Linked DNA regions of Parabacteroides timonensis. The protein of the gene in region 1 interacts with the protein of each later gene in a pairwise test. Links are inferred from orthologs where the notes say so. Each region holds a gene or a part of one and is shown on either strand. Other genes may lie near its edges.

The links.
Region 2: the proteins of BQ7394_RS05665 (region 1) and rlmB interact in binary tests that used the Escherichia coli proteins (3 or more experiments, as listed by UniProt). The link is inferred for Parabacteroides timonensis from one-to-one orthologs.

What each region holds. Positions count from the first base shown.
Region 1 is NZ_LT669940.1:1,283,584-1,294,663, reverse strand. What follows is about bases 2,980-5,915. They hold BQ7394_RS05665 (NAD(P)H-hydrate dehydratase), read left to right. Parts: upstream 2,980-3,659; coding sequence 3,660-5,171; downstream 5,172-5,915. Other genes in these bases: BQ7394_RS05660 (tetratricopeptide repeat protein), read left to right, coding at 5,382-5,915; BQ7394_RS05670 (sensor histidine kinase), read left to right, coding at 2,980-3,558. In the rest of the region: BQ7394_RS05680 (ABC transporter permease), read right to left, coding at 1-419; BQ7394_RS05675 (sigma-54-dependent transcriptional regulator), read left to right, coding at 872-2,239; more of BQ7394_RS05670, read left to right, coding at 2,236-2,979; more of BQ7394_RS05660, read left to right, coding at 5,916-7,106; BQ7394_RS05655 (DUF3244 domain-containing protein), read left to right, coding at 7,220-7,579; BQ7394_RS05650 (DUF4831 family protein), read left to right, coding at 7,856-8,923; BQ7394_RS05645 (peptide MFS transporter), read left to right, coding at 8,943-10,604; BQ7394_RS05640 (hypothetical protein), read left to right, coding at 10,619-10,999; biotin synthase BioB, read left to right, coding at 11,038-11,080. UniProt on the Escherichia coli protein: Bifunctional enzyme that catalyzes the epimerization of the S- and R-forms of NAD(P)HX and the dehydration of the S-form of NAD(P)HX at the expense of ADP, which is converted to AMP.
Region 2 is NZ_LT669941.1:1,056,239-1,067,270, reverse strand. The notes cover bases 2,092-4,979. They hold rlmB (23S rRNA (guanosine(2251)-2'-O)-methyltransferase RlmB), read left to right. Parts: upstream 2,092-3,103; coding sequence 3,104-3,856; downstream 3,857-4,979. Other genes in these bases: BQ7394_RS11890 (YgiQ family radical SAM protein), read right to left, coding at 4,356-4,979; BQ7394_RS11895 (RidA family protein), read left to right, coding at 3,869-4,249; BQ7394_RS26285 (hypothetical protein), read left to right, coding at 2,623-3,048; BQ7394_RS11910 (hypothetical protein), read left to right, coding at 2,092-2,602. Also shown: type IX secretion system protein PorD, read left to right, coding at 1-98; DNA repair protein RecN, read left to right, coding at 108-1,772; more of BQ7394_RS11910, read left to right, coding at 1,841-2,091; more of BQ7394_RS11890, read right to left, coding at 4,980-6,170; BQ7394_RS11885 (malate dehydrogenase), read left to right, coding at 6,352-7,353; BQ7394_RS11880 (S9 family peptidase), read right to left, coding at 7,435-9,927; BQ7394_RS11875 (class I SAM-dependent methyltransferase), read right to left, coding at 9,939-10,517; ispE (4-(cytidine 5'-diphospho)-2-C-methyl-D-erythritol kinase), read right to left, coding at 10,514-11,032. UniProt on the Escherichia coli protein: Specifically methylates the ribose of guanosine 2251 in 23S rRNA.

The DNA.
Region 1 (11,080 bases):
TCTTTCTTCAGCAGGGACGGATCGCCTGCCACAACGGGGAAAGTGAATACATCAAAGAAAGTCGTATCGACAAATGCATAGTTAACATCTATGGCCACCTCTTTTGTACGAATGTCGTATTTACCACCGTACTTTATAAAGGTCGCGTTCTCCACCTTCGGATATTCTTTCCGGAACGTCTCACTAAGCGGAGTGACTGTAGAAGGCACCTGACCGTTAGCGGTTTGCTCTTCCCGGATCACCCGGTAGATATAATCGCCGTTCTTATTGAAATCCTCAAACGTCAGTTCATCCACAATCCATAAGTAGATAAGGAAAGCAGCCGTCATCCCCAACACAAATCCTAATATGTTGATGGAGGAAAACAGAAAGCTCCGTTTAACCTGGCGGATGGCTACTTTGATGTAATGTTTAAACATGGTTATTTCTTTTATATTTGCCACTATTTGATTAGAAACATTCAATATCCATGCCAGTTTCATAAAACACTAAATACTAAACATATAAGCATCCTCCAATAAGCAGCAACCGTACGATATCGTACACTTCCCATACAATTCCGCACGATTCTATTACAGATCGTGCAGATATCACGTAGGTATTCGTTGTCTGCCAGGGACAATATGTTTTGCCATCCTATTGGCAGAGTCTTGCCATCGGCATGGCAGAGTTCTGCCAATAGGGTGGCAAAGCTCTGCCAAGGCAGTGGCAAAATGTTTTTCCTGTATGCACTGCACCGAAGACTTACGGGATCACCAGTAAACATCAGGGAGTAATTTATTAAAAGTTCGGATAGTTCGGACTAATATGCCGGCTATCCGGAAATTTTACCTAAGTTTGGGGGACTCTATAATATACGAAGAACAAGGCTATGGCTGTACGACAAGGAAAAATACTGGTAATAGATGATAACGAAGATATCCTCTTCACCCTGAAAATGCTGCTTCGCCCACGGGTGGAAAGCATTACAACCTGTACCGACCCGAAAGAGATCAACTCCCTGGTATCAAGAACCAAATACGACGTTATCCTGCTCGATATGAACTTCACGGCCGATGCCGTCAGCGGGAAAGAAGGCTTTTACTGGCTGGAACGTATCCGGGAAATTTCGCCCGACACGGTAGTCATACTTATCACAGCCTATTCGGATACAGAGAAAGCCGTGCGAGCTATCAAAGCCGGGGCCACCGACTTTATTCCGAAACCCTGGCAGAATGAGAAGATGCTGGCCACTGTCTCGTCGGCCCTCGAACTCAGCCTGCGGCGAACGGAAGTACAAGCACTGAAGGAACAAAAGTCTGTTCTTACCACCACAGAGCCGGAAATAGAGCTGATCGGCGACTCGCCTGCCATGAAGAGCGTATTCAATACCCTGGAAAAAGTAAAGAATACGGATGCCAACATCCTCCTGCTCGGCGAAAACGGCACGGGAAAAGACCTGATTGCCTACACGTTGCATAAACAATCGTCCCGTAGCCAGGAGGCTTTCATCCCGATCGACTTGGGTAGTATTCCTCATAACCTGTTCGAAAGCGAATTGTTCGGATACGAAAAAGGAGCCTTTACCGATGCCGGAAAAAGCAAAGCGGGCCGCTTCGAGATTGCATCGGGCGGCACACTGTTTCTGAACGAGATCGGGAACCTGCCGCTTACCCTCCAGTCGAAGCTGCTCACCGTTATCGAACAGCAAAAGATCAATCGGATCGGATCGACCCGGGAGACTCAGATCGATGTCCGCCTGATATGTGCCACAAATACCGACCTGCACGCCGCCGTACAGGACGGGAGTTTCCGTCAGGACTTGCTTTATCGCATCAATACAATCGAAATTATCATTCCTCCATTACGTGAAAGGGGAAACGACGTCTCTCTCCTGGCCAACCATTTCCTGCGGCACTATTGCCATAAATATAAGAAGGAGATCGAAGGTTTCTCTCAGGAAGCGCGTCAACTTCTGAAGCAGTATCACTGGCCGGGGAACGTGCGTGAACTGCAACATGTCATCGAACGTGCCGTGATCCTTTCCGACCGTAAACAGTTACAATACGATGACTTCATGCTCCGCATACCGGCTCGATCCTCTCAGGAGAAAGAGGAAAAGTTCAATCTCGAAGAGCTGGAAAAAAATACCATACAGGATGCGTTGCGTCATTGTTCCGGCAATATGACACAGACAGCCGAGCTATTGGGTATTACGCGTACATCTTTATATAGGCGACTCGAAAAATACGGACTATGAAACAGTATTCGAAAAAGGCTGCCGGACTGATCCTTTTGCTGGTGACCACCTGCCTGGTATTTGCCTTCCTGGTCACCGGGAAGTTTTATATCTCTGCATTTGTTGTCATGGGCGTCATACTGATTGAAGTATATTACCTTTTCCGCCTGATGGGGAAAAGCGACCGTCTGTTCCGGCAATTTATCTGGTCTGTCCGTTATTCCGACTTCCTGTCTTCCGGTATCCCGCCGGCAAACAAGCCGGAGGCTTTGCCACAAGAGTTGATCGATGCGATGGAGGAAGCGTTGCAGCATTATAAAAAGAACCTGCAACAGAAGGAAAGCCAGTTGCAATACTTCCAGGCTTTAGCGAATCATATCGACCTTTCGGTCCTGGTCTACTCCTCCGAAACAGGGAAGATAGAATGGATGAACCAGGCAGCCAGGATACAAACGGGACTGAACTTTGCCGAAACGGTAGACGACCTGGCCGTCTATCACCCGGAACTTCCTGCCCGCCTGCGTATTTTGCATCCGGGAGAGCTTTCCATCCTGCAAGTCCGCCGGAAAGAAGAGTATTCACAACTGATCCTGTCGGCCATGTCGTTTGTGGTACTGGGTAAGCCGTTGACTGTCGTAAGCATGAAAAACATCCGCTCCGTTTTGGAGAACAAGGAAACGGAAGCATGGCAGAAACTGATACGGGTGCTCACACACGAAATCATGAACTCCATGACTCCGATCGTATCTTTGTCCGAACTATTGAAAAACAAACAGGTATCCGGGGATAACAATGAAGAAGACCGGGAAGAGGTAAACCAGGCAGTCGATACGATTTTCCGGAGAAGCAGCGGGCTGGTCCGTTTTGTAGAGAATTATAGAAAAGTGACAGGACTTCCCGCACCTGTCGTCGAAATCATTACCGTCGATAGCCTGCTGAACAGTGCCGCCGTATTATTCAAAGAGAAATCGGATATCGTCAAGATACTTCCCGCAACCTCCCATTTGCAGATCATTGCGGATAAAGCTATGATCGAACAGATACTGATCAACCTGATTCGAAACGCCGTCGACGCCACTCAGAATTGCAGTGAGCCATCGATTGAACTGTCGGCCGGGATCAATGCGGAAGGGAAAACATATATCCAGGTCAGTGACAACGGGACAGGCATCCCGGCGGATGTGCAGGAACGTATCTTCATCCCGTTCTTCACCACCAAACCAACAGGTTCAGGCATCGGACTCAGTATTTCCAGGCAGATCATGCACATGCATAAAGGTAACCTCACCGTTATTTCCGAAGCCGGGCAGGGAAGCCGTTTCCTGCTTACTTTTCCCTGACCGGAGTAAATGCCTTCTCCCCTTTTTGGAATAAGTAGCTACAACATAGCAAAGTTTGTTATACATTTGTATGCAGAATAAACATTAGATATCCGACAATTATGATAAAGATATTTCCAACAGACAAAGTTAAAGAACTCGATCAATACACCATTCAAAACGAACCGATCAGTTCTATCGATCTCGTCGAACGCGCCTCTACTGTATTTGTACATGAATTTTGCCGCCGTTATTCCAAGCAAACACGTATCATCGTCTTTGCCGGACAAGGGAACAACGGGGCGGATGCACTTGCCATCGCACGTCTATTGAAAGACGAGTGTTATAAGGTAGAGACCTACCTGTTCAACCCGACCGAACATCTTTCTTTCGATTGCGAAATGAATAAGCAGCGGATACTCGGGCTGGAAAAAGTAGAATTCACGGAAGTTATTGCCGACTTTGTCCCGCCTGTACTGACCGACCGCGATGTCGTAATCGACGGTTTGTTCGGATCAGGCCTGAATCGCCCGATTACCGGAGGTTTTGCTGCAATGGTGAAATATATAAACCAGTCGGAGGCTACCGTCGTATCGATCGATATTCCTTCGGGACTATTCGGTGAGAACAACCAGACAAATGATCCGGACTCTATCATAAGAGCCAGCCTGACGCTTACGTTCGGTTTCCCGAAACTGGCCTTCTTCTTCCCGGAGAATGCGCAATATGTCGGCGAATGGAAAGTATTGGATATAGGTATCCATCCCGATATTGTCGACAATACTTCCACTCCATATATGATGGTTACCGAAGAGGATATAGCCGAAGTATTGCAACCTCGTGAAAAGTTCTCCCATAAGGGAACCTACGGTCATGCATTACTCATCGCCGGAAGTAAAGGCAAGATGGGAGCTGCTTTACTGGCAGCCCGTTCCTGCCTGAGAAGCGGTACCGGATTACTAACCGTACATATCCCGCAACGTGGGGAGGTGATCATGCAGGCTGCTTTCCCGGAAGCAATGGTCAGCTTCGATCCGCATCAGGACTACTTCACAACAGTACCGGAAATAGCTCCTTATTCGGCAATCGGTGTCGGCCCCGGCCTGGGACAACACCTGGAATCGGCGGCGGCACTGGAACGTTTGCTCCAAACAACCGAGAAACCTGTCGTCCTCGATGCCGATGCTCTTAACCTGCTTGCTTCCAATAAAGACCTGTTGAACCGTATTCCGCCGAGAAGCATCCTGACTCCGCATCCCAAAGAGTTCGACCGTATCGCAGGAGAAAGTAATACAATGTACGAACGACTGAAAAAGGCACAGGCATTTGCCACCGAGCATAAGCTCTGTGTTATCCTCAAAGGGACTTATACTGCTATCTGTACGGCTACCGGAAACGTTTACTTCAACAGTTGCGGTAACCCGGGTATGGCCACGGCCGGTAGCGGCGATGTTCTAACCGGTATTATTCTCGGTCTGTTAGCTCAGGGAGCCGAACCCGAAACAGCTGCCGTTGCTGGTGTATTCCTGCATGGCACAGCTGGAGACCTGGCCTCAGTTTACCGCTCAGAAGAAAGTATGATAGCTGGGGATATTACGGATATGCTGGGAAAAGCATTCAAACAGATTAAATAAATTAATTCCAGGATTAGTGAATAACTTATATGGCCAGCCTGTTTCTGTTCAGTAGAAACAGGTTGCCGTATTTTAGTAACGAAGCTAATACCCCCACTGTAAAAATCAAGTTTCATTTCCCTTGCCACATTTTCAGCAAATTATTATAAACACCACTAACCTTCTTTTTCAAAAAAAGCTGTATATTCGAGATCTATAAGAAAAGGAGAGATGATAAATAAACCGGGAAATATTATTTTACAAATATCATTTGTAATTAGCTTATTATGCTTAGTTTCATGTTCCAACAGAACTTCTGTTTCAACTGAGCTCGATAAGGCCAGGTCGTTAATGGAAATAGCTTCCGACAGTTCATTAGCCATACTCGATAATATAACCTCTCCTGAAAAACTATCTGAAAAAGAATATGCCGCCTATTGCCTGCTACTTACTCAGGCACTGGATAAAAACTACTACATACATGACTCGGATTCATTAATTATGATAGCCACAAATTATTATGAGAAACATAATGATTTATTATCTCTGGCTTTATCTTACTACTACGCAGGACGTGTGTATTCAGATATGCAAGATGCTTTACAAGCTCAACAATATTATTTAAAGGCACTTGCTTTAGGAGAGAGTCTCAATCAACCGGAACTACTTGTCAAGGTAAATAATAACCTTGGAACCCTTTATAGTTATCAGGATATTTATGAAATGGCTTTGCCACTTTACAAAAAGACTCTGACTCTTTTGAAAAAAACAAACGATTCTACGAATATGCCTTTCGCTCTACGTAATATCGCACGTGTATTCACAGAAACCCATCAACCGGACAGTGCTATTTATTATTATGAACAAGCAATAAAAATAGCCACACCTCAAAGTATTTTCTCTCTTCAAAACGATTTGGGCAGCTTATATCTCAAAAAAGGGGAATATCAAAAAGCATACAATTATATTAAAGCTGCGATTCAATCATGTGGTAACCCTAAACTAGTTCATCCCTTATATCTTAACTTAGGTGAATACTATTTCAATACAGCTCAATATGACTCTGCTCAATATTATTTAAATTATAGTCTGCAAAGCCCTGTAACATATACACAAGCAGGAAGTTTATATTTTCTTGCTCAAATAGAAAAACAAAAACTTGATTTTAAAAACTATCTGAAATACTGGAACAAATATGAACAATTAAGAGATTCTATTGAGAACGATTCGCATTTTGAAAATATCAGGATAGCGCAAAGCATGTTTAATTATCAGCGCATAGCCGATGAAAAAAACAAATATGAACAAGAAGCAACAAAAAGGATGATTATAATCTATCAGATATTAATTATCATTACAGCTCTGTTAATTACCTTTTTCTTCTTCTTTAAAAGAGAACAACAGAAAAAGAAAAGATTAATAGATTTAAAGGAGAAGTTGTATAAACAAAGTTTACAATACATAGAGGATAACAAAAGGAAAATATCTTTGTTAGAACAAGAGCTTACATCCGGTCAAGAAACAATCAGCGAAGTAAAAAGACAATTGTTTGAAACCAGAAAATTAATGCTTGAAATGGAAAACAGACAAATTTCATTAAAGCACGATACGATGCAACTACTAGAACAAGATCTGAAAAGATCTACCTTATATACAAAAATCCATCAAACCGAGGAGAAACTGAGCGAGAGTGAATGGTCTGAACTTTTTATGTTGATCGATGCTACTTATCCCAATTTCAACAGTCGCCTCTTAGAGCTTTGCTCACGAATATCCCAGGAAGAATTGCGTATCTGCTATCTCGTTAAAGTCAATATTCCTGTAAAAAAGATAGCCATACTTATGAACATTACAAGCTCTGGAGTGTCCCAATGCCGTAGAAGATTATACAAAAAGCTAACCAAAGAAGCCGAAAACGCCGAGAAGTTCGACTCACTTATCTCTGATTTACAATAGCTTATACATTGTCACAATTTTGTCAACAAAAATATAGTTGTGATTTAAAGAGGAATTATAATTTTGCCAGAGCAATTTCAATTTTATCAACTGGTAATTAAATTTATAGAATTATGAAACGGTTAATCGCAACTTTATTTTTAGTTATTTGTGGAGTGTTCTGTGCTCAGTCTATATATGCAGACAGAATTCCGACTAAAGGGAAATGGGGACAGACAGATATTCGCTCTATTATTCCTGCACCTCCAACAGCATCCATTGAAGGAACAGATTTGACGATCGAATTCATTCACCCCTTGAGCAATCTGACCGTTAAAGTAACAGACAATACAGGCGCGGTAGTCTATGAAGAAAATATAACTGTATCGACTCCGCAAAGTTATACAATACCTTTGAGCGTTCAGAGTGGAGAATATACATTAAGTTTAATCCATAACTATGGAACCTTAACAGGCTCATTTGTTATCGAATAACTTTGCATCGTACTGAAATTTATGTTTTTAGAGCAATTTGTGAGGATAATTTAACCAACCTTCATATCTCGATCTCCTTTTCCTTTCACAAGTTGCTCTGGCTAATCAAAACTTTAACTATGCTCTATATAAACCTCTCTTACTTGACCAAGATACTACAAATCAAACGTATCATCTGCATTACAAAAGACTAAAAGAACACTTTACGGTTGGTTTCTAACAAAATATTTCCTAGTTTTGTACAATCATAATTGAGATAAAATAATTTGTTTGGATATGAAAAATCTGATCACAATAGCATGTCTTTTGTTTAGCTTGCCGCTCATGGCTCAAACCAAAGTGGTAAAGAAAAATGCCGTCAAAGCTAATAATTTCGGTATTACCTATTCATTACCGAAAACACAACTAATCGTTGATTCGGAAGTAACAAAGGTCACCTGCAAAGCCGGGCCTTATTACAAATATGCAGAAAAATACCTCGGAGTAAAAGATGCAATAACAGAAGATAAAGTATATTATGAGTTAGGAAAAGTATCGCTTGTCAACAAGGGAATACCTGATCCTGACAATACTTATATCGTTGAATTTAAAAGCGGGACAGTAGCTCCGTACGCTTATCTGACAGAAGAAGGATTATTATGTTCCATCAATGCCGAATACACTCCTGAAGAGTCAGAACTCGAAACGATCAAGAAAAATGGACAAGCACCGGTTAAAGTGACCGATGCATCCGTATTCTCAGAAGAATTACTTATGGCCGGATCGACTGCCAGACAAGCTGAAGTTGCAGCCAAACAGATCTATCGTATCCGTGAAAGCCGCTTGAATATATTAACCGGAGACGCGGATAATCTACCTCCCGACGGTGAAGCTATGAAGCTGGTTATCCAGCAGTTGGAAGAACAGGAAAAAGCATTGACCAATCTGTTCACCGGTATTATAACCAAAGAAACGACTCACTATGAGGTAAACATCACCCCTTATGATAACCTGGATAAAGAAGTCCTATTCCGTTTCTCCAACCTGATGGGGATTGTCGATGCAGACGACCTGGGTGGCGTTCCGGTCTATATGAACTTGAAAGCGACAGACCGTGCTCCGGTTCTCGACCCGAAAGAAGCCGAAAAGAAGGAAAAATCACTGAAAGGTATTATTTATAACGTACCGGGAAAAGCTAGTATCGAGATCAGCATGAACAAAAAAACACTATATAAAGGAGAAGCCCAAATCACTCAGTTCGGTTCACGCGAAGGCCTTGCTCCTGTTATGTTCGAAGACAAAAAAGCTCCGGTGAAAGTCTATTTCTATCCGGAGACCGGCGCCATAAAACAAATAATTCAATAATAATCTAATTTAAATTTCTATGTTTGAAGGACAACCTAAAGGTTTATACGCGTTAGCCTTAGCGAATACCGGCGAGCGTTTCGGGTATTACACGATGCTCGCGATTTTTACTCTATTCTTACAAGCTAAGTTCGGCTTTACAGCCGCCGAGACATCAACCATCTTCGGTTCTTTCTTAGCAGCAGTGTATTTCATGCCACTCGTCGGAGGTATCCTCGCCGATAAGTTCGGATATGGAAAAATGGTAACAACAGGTATCATTGTGATGTTTATCGGATATGTATTGTTATCTATTCCGACACCCTCTTCTACCGGAAAAGTACTGATGTTCGGAGCTTTAGCCCTGATTGCCTGTGGTACAGGTCTTTTCAAGGGGAACTTGCAGGTAATGGTAGGTAACCTATACGATGCTCCCGAATACAGAGCGAAACGTGATACTGCATTCAGTATATTCTATATGGCGATCAACATCGGTGCGATGTATGCTCCGACAGCAGCTACTATGATCACTAACAAGATGTTGGGAAAAGCCGGATTCACTTATGTGCCGCAGATCCCTTCGCTCGCCCATCAATTCCTGAACGGAACGATTACAGAAGAAGGAGCAACAACGCTGAGCGGCTTACAGGCTGCACAGAATTTCGTTGGCGATACAGCTACTTTCTGTACGACTTATATCGACAAATTATCCGAGGCTTACAACTACGGCTTCGCTATTGCTTGTATCTCCCTGGTCGTATCCATGTTGATCTACGTGGTGTTCCGCCCGACATTCAAACATGCCGATTACAACTCTAAACAGGCTAAACCTGCCAACGTACAGGAAGAAGAACTGACACCGGAACAGACAAAAGCACGTATCCAGGCTCTGTTACTGGTATTTGCCGTTGTTATTTTCTTCTGGATGGCATTCCACCAGAACGGTTTAACACTGACATTCTTTGCACGTGACTATACCGCACAGGCTGTTACAGGTCTGGATCGTTTAGGATTCAATATCGTAAACCTCACTTTCCTGCTGGTTGTTGTTTATGCCGCATTCTCCTTGTTCCAGTCAAAGACAGGTAAGGCAAAAGGTATCTCTGCCGGCGTGTTGATAATCATGTTGGGCTTACTGGGATGGAGCTACTGTTCTATGGATTCGACAGTGACTATCCTGCCACAGATCTTCCAGCAGTTCAACCCGTTCTTCGTGATCGTGCTGACTCCGGTATCGCTGGCGGTATTCGGTTACCTGGCAAAGAAAAAGAAAGAACCTTCTGCTCCGCGTAAGATCGGTATCGGAATGGTTATCGCGGCTTGCGGTTTCCTTATCATGGCCGTTGGTTCACTGGGTCTGCCGACACCTGCTGCTGTTGAAGCGAATGGTATTTCTGCAGATGTACTGGTTTCTCCTAACTGGTTGATCTCTACTTACCTGGTATTGACTTTCGCCGAGTTATTATTATCGCCGATGGGTATTTCATTCGTATCCAAGGTGGCACCTCCTAAATATAAAGGTATGATGATGGGAGGATGGTTCGTAGCTACGGCTATCGGTAACTATCTGGTGGCTATCATCGGTTACTTGTGGGGAGGAATGCAGTTGTGGATGGTATGGAGCGTACTGATCGTGTGCTGTCTGTTATCGGCACTGTTCATATTCTCTATCATGAAACGATTGGAAAAAGTAGCCAAATAAGACAAAACTGAAATATGAAGTTGCAGCAAAGATATTTCACGCAAAATTCTTTCCGGTTCAAAAGATGGAGCCGGAAAGGGTATGCTGCATTCTTCAGTCTTAGCCGAAGCGTTACGATCGGGCAACTTTCTTCCAATGTATCGGAAAGATTCCAGGTCAAGAACGGTTCCAACCACTCGTCTGTATTAGTTGCCGGACAGATAAACACAGAAGAGACCGAGGTCGTAACAGACAGCTCACAAGAGCGATCGGGCACGGAAACCTTTACGTGGATTTCGCAACTGTTGCTTCTTTTATTCTCTTTGCCGGCTGTTAAACAGACATCGGTAGCGGCTTCGCACGTACATATTAATCTATTTATACATCCTAAAGCGGGAAGTTTCAGTATATGCTGAGACTTTCCGCTTTTTTATTTCTTAAAAGACAAAGCGATATGATTGAGACACTTAAACAGTTTGTTATCGAAGGGGGAAAAA
Region 2 (11,032 bases), on another replicon or contig:
ATTCTAAAGCGACTACAACGGAGAAACAGGAAGGATATAAGCTGCTTTCTAATCTCTATCCGGCAATGACCACCCGTTTGGAGGCACTTAAAAAATAAAAATGAACTATGCTGAAATCTTTATTTATACAGAATTTTGTCTTAATAGATAGTCTGGATATTCAGTTCGATAACGGCTTTTCGGTGATAACTGGTGAAACGGGAGCCGGAAAGTCTATTATTTTAGGGGCATTATCATTGGTTCTCGGTCAGCGTGCAGATGGAAAGAGCATAAAGAATGGCTCCGACAAATGTGTGATCGAGGCGACTTTTGATGTTTCCAAATACCAGTTGGAAGAGTTTTTCCATACAAATGATCTGGAGTATGATCCGGAGATATGTATTCTTCGCCGGGAATTATTTGCTTCCGGTAAATCGCGCGCCTTCGTAAATGACTCGCCTGTTTCTCTGAATGTGATGAAGGAGTTAGGCAGCCGTCTGATCGATATCCACTCGCAGCATCAGAACTTGTTGTTGGGCGATAATCGTTTTCAGTTGAAAGTGATCGATGTAATGGCGGAGAACGAGATTCTGTTGATCCTGTATCGTAAGGAGTACCAGCGTTACCAGTCTCTGAAAAGGGAATTGAGGGAGGTGACGGAGAAAGCCGATCAGAACCGACAGGAAGAAGATTATATTCGTTTCCAGCTGGAGCAACTGACGGAGGCTCGTTTGGTTGCCGGTGAACAAGAAGAACTGGAACAGGAGTTGGAAACATTGTCGCATGCTGAAGATATCAAAGGTTCATTATATAAGATAACCGAGTTACTGAATGGTGAGGAACAGGGGAGTGTCCGCTTGATAAAAGAGGCGCTTTCTACTGCCGACTCTTTGGAACGTTATTATCCTAAAGCGAAAGAGATTGCCGAACGTTTGCGGTCGGCTTATATCGACCTGAATGATCTGGCTTCCGAAACCGATGTCCTGAAAGAAGATGTGGAGTTCAGCCCTGAACGCCTGGACTGGGTGAACGAACGTCTGAATACGCTTTATACGTTGGAGCAGAAACATCGTGTTTCTACCGTAGAGGAACTGATTGCCATACAGGATAAATATACAGAGCAACTACGTGATATCGATTCGTTCGATGAACAGATCGAAGCGATAAAGGGACAGTTGGATATTTCTCACCAGGAACTGCTTCAACAGGCTGCCGTATTGAGCGAGCAGCGTAAGATTGCCTCCCGTGCGATCGCCTCCCAATTGGTGGAGATGGTCATTCCGTTGGGAATGCCTAATGTACAGTTTGCCGTCGATTTCGTTTCCCGTCCCGAACCTGAAAGCGATGGAATGGACGATATCCGCTTTCTCTTCTCTGCCAATAAGAGCGGTGAACTGCAACCGGTGGCACAAACGGCATCCGGTGGTGAGATTTCCCGCCTGATGTTATGCATAAAGGCAATGATTGCCGGTTTTACTGCCCTTCCTGCAATTATTTTTGATGAAGTGGATACAGGAGTTTCCGGGGATATTGCCGATAAAATGGGGGATATTATGCAGGAACTGGGTGCAAAAATGCAGGTGATCACCATTACGCATCTACCACAGATCGCAGCAAAAGGTAAAGAGCATTTCTTTGTCTATAAGGAAGATACGACAGAACGTACGATTACCCGTATCAAGAAACTGAACAAAGATGAGCGCATAAAGGAAGTGGCTCGTATGTTGAGCGGTGCCTCCCTGACAGGGGCTTCGATTGCCAATGCGAAAGAGTTATTGAAGGTGAAACGGTGATTTTGCCTGTTAAACCATTTCATCCGGAATTGGTCATAGTAGTAATTACTAACTAAAAACTAAAAGTCATGAAACGGATTAGCTTTATATGTTTGTTGATTTTGTTGTGTAGTTTGCCGGGACGAGCTCAGTTTTGGATCAGTTTTGGTTGGAATGAACCACATTGCCAGAGTTGCCTTTGGATGGAACAGGCCATGCGTCTGAATGGACGACAAGCTGCCGATTATCACAATATCGTTCATAAATACGGTCAGAAGATAGAGAAAGAGGCCCGTAAACATTACCGTTACTGGGATCAGTCTGCCAAGAAAATATTCAATCTGCGTATGGAACGCGACCGTAAGTTGCAACGCGTTCTTTCTCCTTCACAGTTCCGCCTGTATGTTCGTTTCGTTCGCGAACGTCCGCAGCGTATTCATGATTATCAGGGTTGGTATAACAACCCTCATTATCCGGAATATCGCCCGTCGAATGTTTGCTGGCGTTATGAGGATCATTACTGGCATAACCAGTGGGAATATACTAACGGACGATGGAATGGACGTTTTGATGATGGTAAATGGTACCCGGGTAAATATGATCGCCCCGGTCATCCCGAACATCGTCCCGACCGTCCTAACCATAACAACGGTCAATGGCGTCCGGATAAAAATAACCGTCCCGATCATAACCAGCATTACGACAGACCTTCCAGACCGAAGAACGACCGGTATAATAAGGATAAAAATTCCGACAACAGGAAAGATCGTGACAAAAACCGTAAGGAAAAAGAAAAGAAAGATAACAAACGACAGGAAAGTAAGCGTTCTGAAGTGTATCGCAGAAGCTGAAAGTCGGTAAAAGTAGACGGATGTTCAGAGTCAATAAGCACATATTATTATTAATAGCCGGTTGTGTATGGATCATAGCCGGAATTAATATTCTACGGATCGGAATTCTTACATGGATGCATGATGCCCATTACTCGGTGCTTAAGGTGGGAGAAGCAGTTATCGTATTTTTGTTGTTCCTTAATTTTGTGTTTCTACGTCTATTCAGGAAGCATAGCGAACGTATTGCCCGAAAGGGAGAAAAAAATTGTCCTTTCTCTTTCTTTGATGTCAAAGGTTGGATTGTGATGATTTTTATGATCACTTTCGGTGTAGGAATCCGTCATTCCCGTTTATTGCCTGACTCCTTTATTTCTGTTTTTTATACGGGCCTTTCTTCAGCCCTTATCATAACCGGAATATTATTTCTTATTCAAGGCGTGAAGGAACGGCAAAACAGTAAATAATGTTTGTATATTTGCATTCGCATTCAATTGAAAGAATACAGTTAATATATATTTGATGAAAGAGAACGAAATGGTATTCGGCATACGTGCCGTGATAGAGGCTATCCAGGCCGATAAGGAAATAGATAAAATTCTTATAAAGCGCGAGTTGCAGGGGGAGTTGTCCCGTGAACTGTTTGAAGTACTGAAAGGACGTGAGATTCCTGTTCAACGTGTACCGGCAGAGCGTCTCGATCGTTTGACCCGGAAAAATCACCAGGGAGTGATCGCTTTTATTCCGGCTGTGACTTATCAGCGTCTGGAAGATATTATACCTTTTGTTTATGAGCAGGGAAAAAGCCCTTTCATCGTACTTTTGGACGGCGTTACCGATGTCCGCAATTTCGGAGCGATAGCCCGTACTTGCGAATGTGCAGGAGTCGATGCTATTGTTATTCCGGCAAAAGGAAGCGTCACTGTCAATGCTGATGCGATCAAGACATCTGCCGGAGCCCTGCATGTATTACCCGTTTGTAAAGAGAAAAGCATTTCGGAAGCGATCCGTTTCCTGCAGGCAAGCGGAGTGAAAGTATATGCTGCTAGCGAGAAAGCATACGAGAACTATACAGCTATCAAATATGAGGGTCCCGTTGCTATCGTAATGGGAGCGGAAGATACAGGTGTTTCGATGGATAACCTGCGTATCTGCGACAGCATGGTGAAGATTCCTCAGTTCGGGACGATCGGTTCACTCAACGTGTCGGTGGCAAGTTCTATCCTTATTTATGAGGTAGTGCGTCAGCGTATGAATGAAGAACAAAACAACTAATAGATAAACACAATGAAAAAAGTTATTGCAACAACAAATGCACCTGCCGCAATAGGCCCTTACAGCCAGGCAGTACAAGTAGGAAATATGTTATTTGCTTCCGGCCAGCTGGGTATCGATCCGGCAACAGGCAACTTCGTGGAAGGTGCTGTGAAGGAACAGACAGCACAGGCTTTCAAGAACGTTAAGGCTATCCTGACAGAAGCAGGATACGATATCGACGATGTGGTGAAAACAACCGTATTCCTTGCCGATATGGGCGATTTCGTAGCAATGAATGAAGTATATGCTTCACAGTTTGAAGGAACTTTCCCGGCTCGCTCTGCCGTAGCCGTAAAAACATTGCCGAAGAATGGTTTGGTAGAGATTGAAGTGATTGCTGTAAAGGCTTGATAATCATAGTTGAAAAAATAAGGGACTTTTGAATTCAAAAGTCCCTTATTTTGTTTTTAAAAGTCTGGTCTTAACATTTCAAAAGACCCTTATTTTATTTAGGGTACTACCTTCCGAATAATTTGTTAAGTAAATCTTTCTTTCCCATCTTCTGTAATGCCAAGGTTATTTGCCGGCGGAATTCCGGTTTATACCAGAAAAAGAATTGCCGTTGTGCCAGTTTCTGCTCCTTGGTACGTGCAGTATATACTTTCTCCAGGGTATAGGGATGATAACCGGTGTAATACATTTCCGTAGCCAGTGTCATAGGTGTAGGAGTGAAGTCCTGTACCTGTTCCAGTTGGAAATGCAGCTTTTTTGTTTCGATAGCCAGATTGGCCATGTCTATATCCGTACATCCCGGATGGCTGGAAATAAAATACGGTATTAACTGTTGGTTGAGTCCGTATTGTTTATTGACGCGATCGAATATCTTCTTGAATTGTCCGAATTGTTCGAAAGACGGCTTACGCATCATTTTCAGTACGTTATCTTCCGTATGTTCGGGAGCTACCTTCAGACGTCCGGATACGTGCCGGGCGATCAACTCTTCCGTGTAACTTTGTGCTGACTTATTCACGATTTCATCGTCATAACGATGCAAAAGAAGGTCGTAGCGTACTCCACTGCCGATAAACGATCGTTTGATACCGGGCAGCCGGTCAACAGCCTTGTAGATATCCAGTAGCGGAGTATGGTCTGCATTCAGGTTTTTGCATATAACAGGTGAGATACAGGACGGCTTTTTGCATTTGGCACAGATACTCTGATCCTTGCCTTTCATCTTGTACATATTAGCCGAAGGACCTCCCAGGTCGCTCAGGTTACCTTTGAAATCGGGCATTTCTGTAATTGCTTTTACTTCTTTCAGGATAGACTCTTTACTTCGGGAAGCAATAAACTTTCCCTGATGTGCAGAGATCGTACAGAAGGCACAGCCCCCAAAACATCCCCGGTGCATATTTACGGAGAATTTGATCATCTCGAATGCCGGTATCGTTTTCCCTTTGTATTTAGGATGTGGCAGGCGGGTATAAGGCAAATCGAATGAGGCATCCACTTCTGTTTCCGTCATGGGAGGGAAAGGAGGGTTGACGACAATTGTCTGTTTCCCCACCTGCTGGAGGATACGGGATGCATTATATTTATTTGATTCTTCTTCGATATGCCGGAAGTTTTTGGCCTGTTTCAGTTTGTCGGACAAACATTCCTCATGTGAGAAAAGTACGATGTCATCGGGCTTTTTCTCTTCTTTATCAGTCAGGTAAGCAGTCTGACGAATATCTTTCAGTTCGTAGAACGGTTCTCCGGCCTGTAAGCGCGTAACCAATTCGTTCATCGGTAATTCTCCCATTCCGTAAATCAATAGATCGGCCGGGCTATCTACCAGGATACCGGGTCGAAGCTTGTCCTGCCAGTAATCGTAATGTGTCAACCGGCGTAAAGAGGCCTCGATACCACCGAGTACGACAGGTATATCAGGATAGAGTTCTTTTAATATTTTGGTATAGACTATGCTTGGGTAATCCGGTCGCATACCTGCTCGGCGATCCGGTGTGTATGCATCGTCGCTACGTAACCGTTTGTTGGCTGTGTAATGATTAATCATCGAATCCATCGCACCGGGGGATACACCGAAGAAGAGACGTGGAACTCCCAGCTTTTTGAAATCCCGATAATCTCCACGCCAGTCCGGCTGCGGTACGATCGCGACACGAAGCCCCATAGCCTCGAGTGTACGTCCGATAACGGCAGCACCAAACGAGGGATGATCTACGTAAGCATCCCCACTAAAAAGAATTACATCTATATAATCCCATCCACGTGCTTCAACTTCTTTTTTAGTTGTAGGCAACCAGGCGTCAGGTCTGAAAGTTTTCATGTTGCAAAGGTAGACATTTGGGGTATAACTTTAGCTTATAGGGGATAGAATTTAATGATTGGTATATAAAAAAAGGATCCTTTACCTTTGTAACCGAAAAGAAAAATATAAGTGAAACAGCAAACATTATCAATAAGATATGTGTTATCCTGACAAACACAATTATTAAAAACAATACAGTATGAAAGCATTAACAGACGAAAAGCTAACCATTGTAGGTGCAGCAGGTATGATCGGTTCTAACATGGCCCAAACAGCTTTAATGATGGGGTTAACCTCTAATATTTGTCTTTATGATCCTTTTGCTCCGGCCCTGGAAGGTGTAGCGGAAGAAATGTTTCAATCCGGATTTGAATATGCCAATATTACTTACACTTCTGATATCAGCGAGGCATTAAGAGGTGCTAAATATGTCGTTTCATCCGGCGGTGCAGCCCGTAAAGCAGGTATGACCCGCGAAGATTTGCTGAAAGGTAATGCCGAAATTGCAGCCCAGTTCGGTAAAGATATACGCTCTTATTGCCCGGATGTAAAGCATGTGGTAGTGATCTTTAACCCGGCCGATATTACCGGATTGATTACCTTGTTATATTCCGGCCTGAAACCTTCACAGGTAAGTACGTTGGCTGCTTTGGACAGTACACGTCTGCAAACAGCACTGGCACAACATTTCGGTATCCGTCAAAACCTGGTGAAAGGATGTCGTACCTATGGAGGACATGGCGAACAAATGGCTGTTTTTGCATCTACTGCAACTGTCGATGGCAAACCGTTACTGGATCTGATCGGAACTCCCGAACTGACTGACGAACAGTGGGAAGACCTGAAGGTAAAAGTGATACAAGGTGGAAAACGTATCATCGAACTTCGTGGCCGTTCTTCTTTCCAGAGTCCGTCTTACCTGTCAATCGAAATGATCCGTGCCGCTATGGGTGGTGAATCCTTCCGTTGGCCTGCCGGAACTTATGTGCATACCGGTAAATTCGATCATATCATGATGGCTATGGAAACAGAAATTACCAAAGACGGTATTTTTTATAAAGAAGTAGAAGGTACGCCGAAAGAAAATGCAGAACTGGCGGAAAGTTATGTACACCTGAGTAAATTACGTGACGAAGTGATCGGTATGGGTATTATCCCTGAAATTCATTTGTGGCATACATTAAATCCGCATATTAAATAAGCAGTTTCTTAATATTATATACGAAGAAAGGAGTGACCGGTCTACCGGCACTCCCTTTCTTCGTATATGGTGTTTTATCTATTATAAATTTCTTTCCGGATACATCGCATCCCACCATTCCGGTTCATCCTTCAACCATTTGGCGAACCAACTGAAGATCGTATTCTGCCATTCAAGACGTTTCTTATAGTCGACAACTCCGTGGTTTTCACCGTCTACCTGGATAAATTCGACTGTTTTACCAAGCATTTTTAATGCCAGGAACATCTGAATACTTTCACCGATAGGGACATTGGTGTCCGCATTACCATGAAGCAGCAGGAGCGGGGTCTTTATCTTATCGGCATTGAACAACGGACTCTGTTTGGTAAAGAACTCCGGATTATTCCACGGATAAGTCCCTGTATTGGCAACCGAGCAATAGCCATATCCCCAATAACCTTCTCCCCAGTAACTACTCAGGGCACTGATACCGGCATGGCTAACTGCTGCCGCAAACAGATCGGTACGTGTTTGCAGATATTGTGTCATAAAACCACCGTAACTGGCTCCTGCGCAACCAATCTTTTTCGGATTTACGAAGGAATGTTCTTTACAGAATAATTCCGTACCGCGGATAATTTCTTCGGCTGTTACTTTTCCCCAGGCATTAACGTGGCGGGCGGCAAATTCTTGTCCGAAACCGGTTGTCCCGCTCGGATTAAGCGTGTAGACAACGTACCCTAATGCTGCGTACATGTGCATGGAGTAGCTGAACTCTAAAGCACGGTTTGTCGGGGATGTTCCACCGTAATAGTAAACGATCATCGGATATTTCTTTGACGGATCGAAGTTCGGTGGCAGGTAATACCGTCCCTGGATAGTTGAACCTTCGGCAGAGGTGAAGTTCCAGTCGTGTACTTCTCCCAGCTTGATGTCTTTCAGCTTTTCGGCAGACAGGTCATAGATCAGGCGGCTCTTCCCGTTTTTTAAATCAAAGGCATACAGTCTATTGGCGTTGGAAACGCTTTGTCCGTAATAGTACATGACTGGGGCCATTTCCGCTAATGAATAGTTATAGACCACATCCTCAGAAGTATTCAGTTGCTTGATTTTTCCGTTTGAAGGATTGCAGGTATAAATACGTAGGTAATCCTGATCTTCCGTCAGCATATAGATCTGACCGTCATATTTGTTCCAGACGGCACTTGTTACGTTCGGATCGAAGTCTTTGGTCAGGGCTGTCGCTTTCCGGGTGACCGGATCATAGAGGAATAACTGTCCGTCGTATGTATTTGATATTTGTCCTTCCTTAATATTTAATCCGATTCCACCGAAAGCATTTCCCGAACCACTGACCAATAATTGTTTCCCGTCGGGAGAGAAAGAACCGCCATTTACGTATTTGGCCTTTTCCCAAATAGTGTCGACCGCCATTGTCTGTAAGTCGAGTTTATAAAGGGAATTGCTGGAGAAAGGCAAAGAGGTGTAATCCTGTTCGCTGGTACTGAACAGCAGGTAACGGCTATCCGGACTTATGTCGTTGATGTAAGTGCTGTTGTGCCCGAATGTCAGCTGTTCGTACAAACCGGACTGCAGGTCGTACCGCCAGATAAAGTAACGGTTGCGAAAACCCGGCAGACGGTCGTTGGGTTCGAGGATACGGAGCATGTCGGGACCATCCTTCGGGCCTTCTTCCTGTATGGTGAAAAGGAGGCTTTTTTCGTCAGGTGTGAAGCTGAAACTACCTTCCGGCAGATTGTTTGCCAGTATTTCTTCCTGCATAGTGGCGGGATCGACGGCAACCAGCTCTTTTCCTGTTGAGGCTGTACGTGTGAAATACATCTTATTGCTTGTCGGCATCCAGCTGGCTTCCATTATAAATCCTTTATCCTGCAAGAGGATACGTCCGGTTGAAGCATCGCGCAATTGGGCGAAAGATTCACTTTTGCCACCTTCCAGGCGGGTATAGTATTTGACCAATACATATTTACCGTTGGGTGAAACGCTGGCTCCACGGAAGTTTGTTCCTTCCAGGACGTCGCGCGAAGTATAACGTTTCTCCGGGTTGAGGGATGCGATGACTTCGGCCTTTTCACCGCTTTTATAGATCGCTTTTAAGGTAGGAGGACAGGTGTCGTTTTCTGCTGTCAGGTATTTGATCACTACTTCGTACCGGTGGGGTTCCATCGTTAACTCGGAAGTGGCACTTACCGGCTTGTTGTTTACATATACGTCGAACGAACCGGGACCGGAAACTTCCAGTGTCCCTTTTGTGTACCGGTCACTGTTTAGATAGAACGAGAAAAGGTGAAGTGCATATCCCTTTTCCGGAGCTTTGAAACGGATTATTCCGGCTGTATCGGCATCCAGAACAGTTGCATTCGACAAAGCTCGGTCGAAGGGTACAGTCGATTTGAGCAGATTCTTTATCTCAAAAGGTTTACCGTTCACATTCAAGCTGTCGGCCATGATCGGTTTGTTCACCGGGATAGGACCGGCGTGCAGGAACTGCATTACTTTTATATCCTCTGCCGCCTGTAAGGTAAAGGCGGAGAAAAGCATTGCAGAGAGAAAGTAGGTACATTTATTCATATAACTTGTGTTTATTGATTGCGTATGCCGCTGACCAGGTAAAGATTATCGGTATCTTCCATATCCTGTATATGGAAGAACGGTTCCATCATTGCGGCCACTTCCCGTACGGGAGGCAGACCGAATGAAATCCGGTTGGCTTGTTTATTGTGGTGGCCGTTGATCGATTCGCGTCCTTCGCTATGGCAGATCACGAGTTCACCACCGGGAACAAGCAATCCGGTCAGATGGGCGATCAGTTTTTCCGGCTGTTCAAAATGAGGAAATACACTGTAGGCTATGATGAAGTCGAACTGTTCATCTTTCAGATCCATCACATCCATACAGCGGAAATCGACCGTATCCACCGCATATTTATTGCGGGCCTGCTCGATCATCCGGGGAGAAATATCTATTCCTGTGATATGGGCAGGGGAATAAGTAAGCAGATATTGTTCCAGTATACCTGTTCCGCATCCCACATCTAATATCTTCAGCCCTTTATGCAAGGTGGTGTGTTCCAGTATATAAGTGATCTTTTCGGGATCATGATAACAAAGTTCATCCCAGCGATCGGCCAGGGCATCGAAGAAACCGGCTATTTTATTCATGTTAATTGCCCCTCCCAGACAAAGCAACCGGAAAACTGCTCCTTCAGGTGAGTCGGATTTTCAAACAGTCCGAATACGGAAGAGCCGGACCCAGACATAGATGCATATACGGCCCCCGCTTGGTAAAGCGTTTCTTTGATTTGTCCGATAACCGGATGTTTGGTGAATACGCTTTGTTCAAAATCATTTATCATTAACTTTTTCCATTCGGAAACGGGCCTGTTTATAATCTCTTTAAGAGATAGAGCCGGGGCTGCCGGTGTGACCAGTGAATAGGCTTCGGGAGTGGATACCGCTACATCGGGTTTTACCAGGCAGAGGTGATAGTTTTTCAACGATAGCTCGACCGGTTCAAAAATATTTCCTGTACCTGTAGCAAAGACAGGTGTGTTACGGATAAAGAAAGGACAGTCGGCACCGATGGTCGCTGCTAACTTTTCCAGTTCTTCCGGTTGTATATTCAATTGACAGAAGTCATTCAACAGTTTCAACATGAAAGCGGCATCAGCCGATCC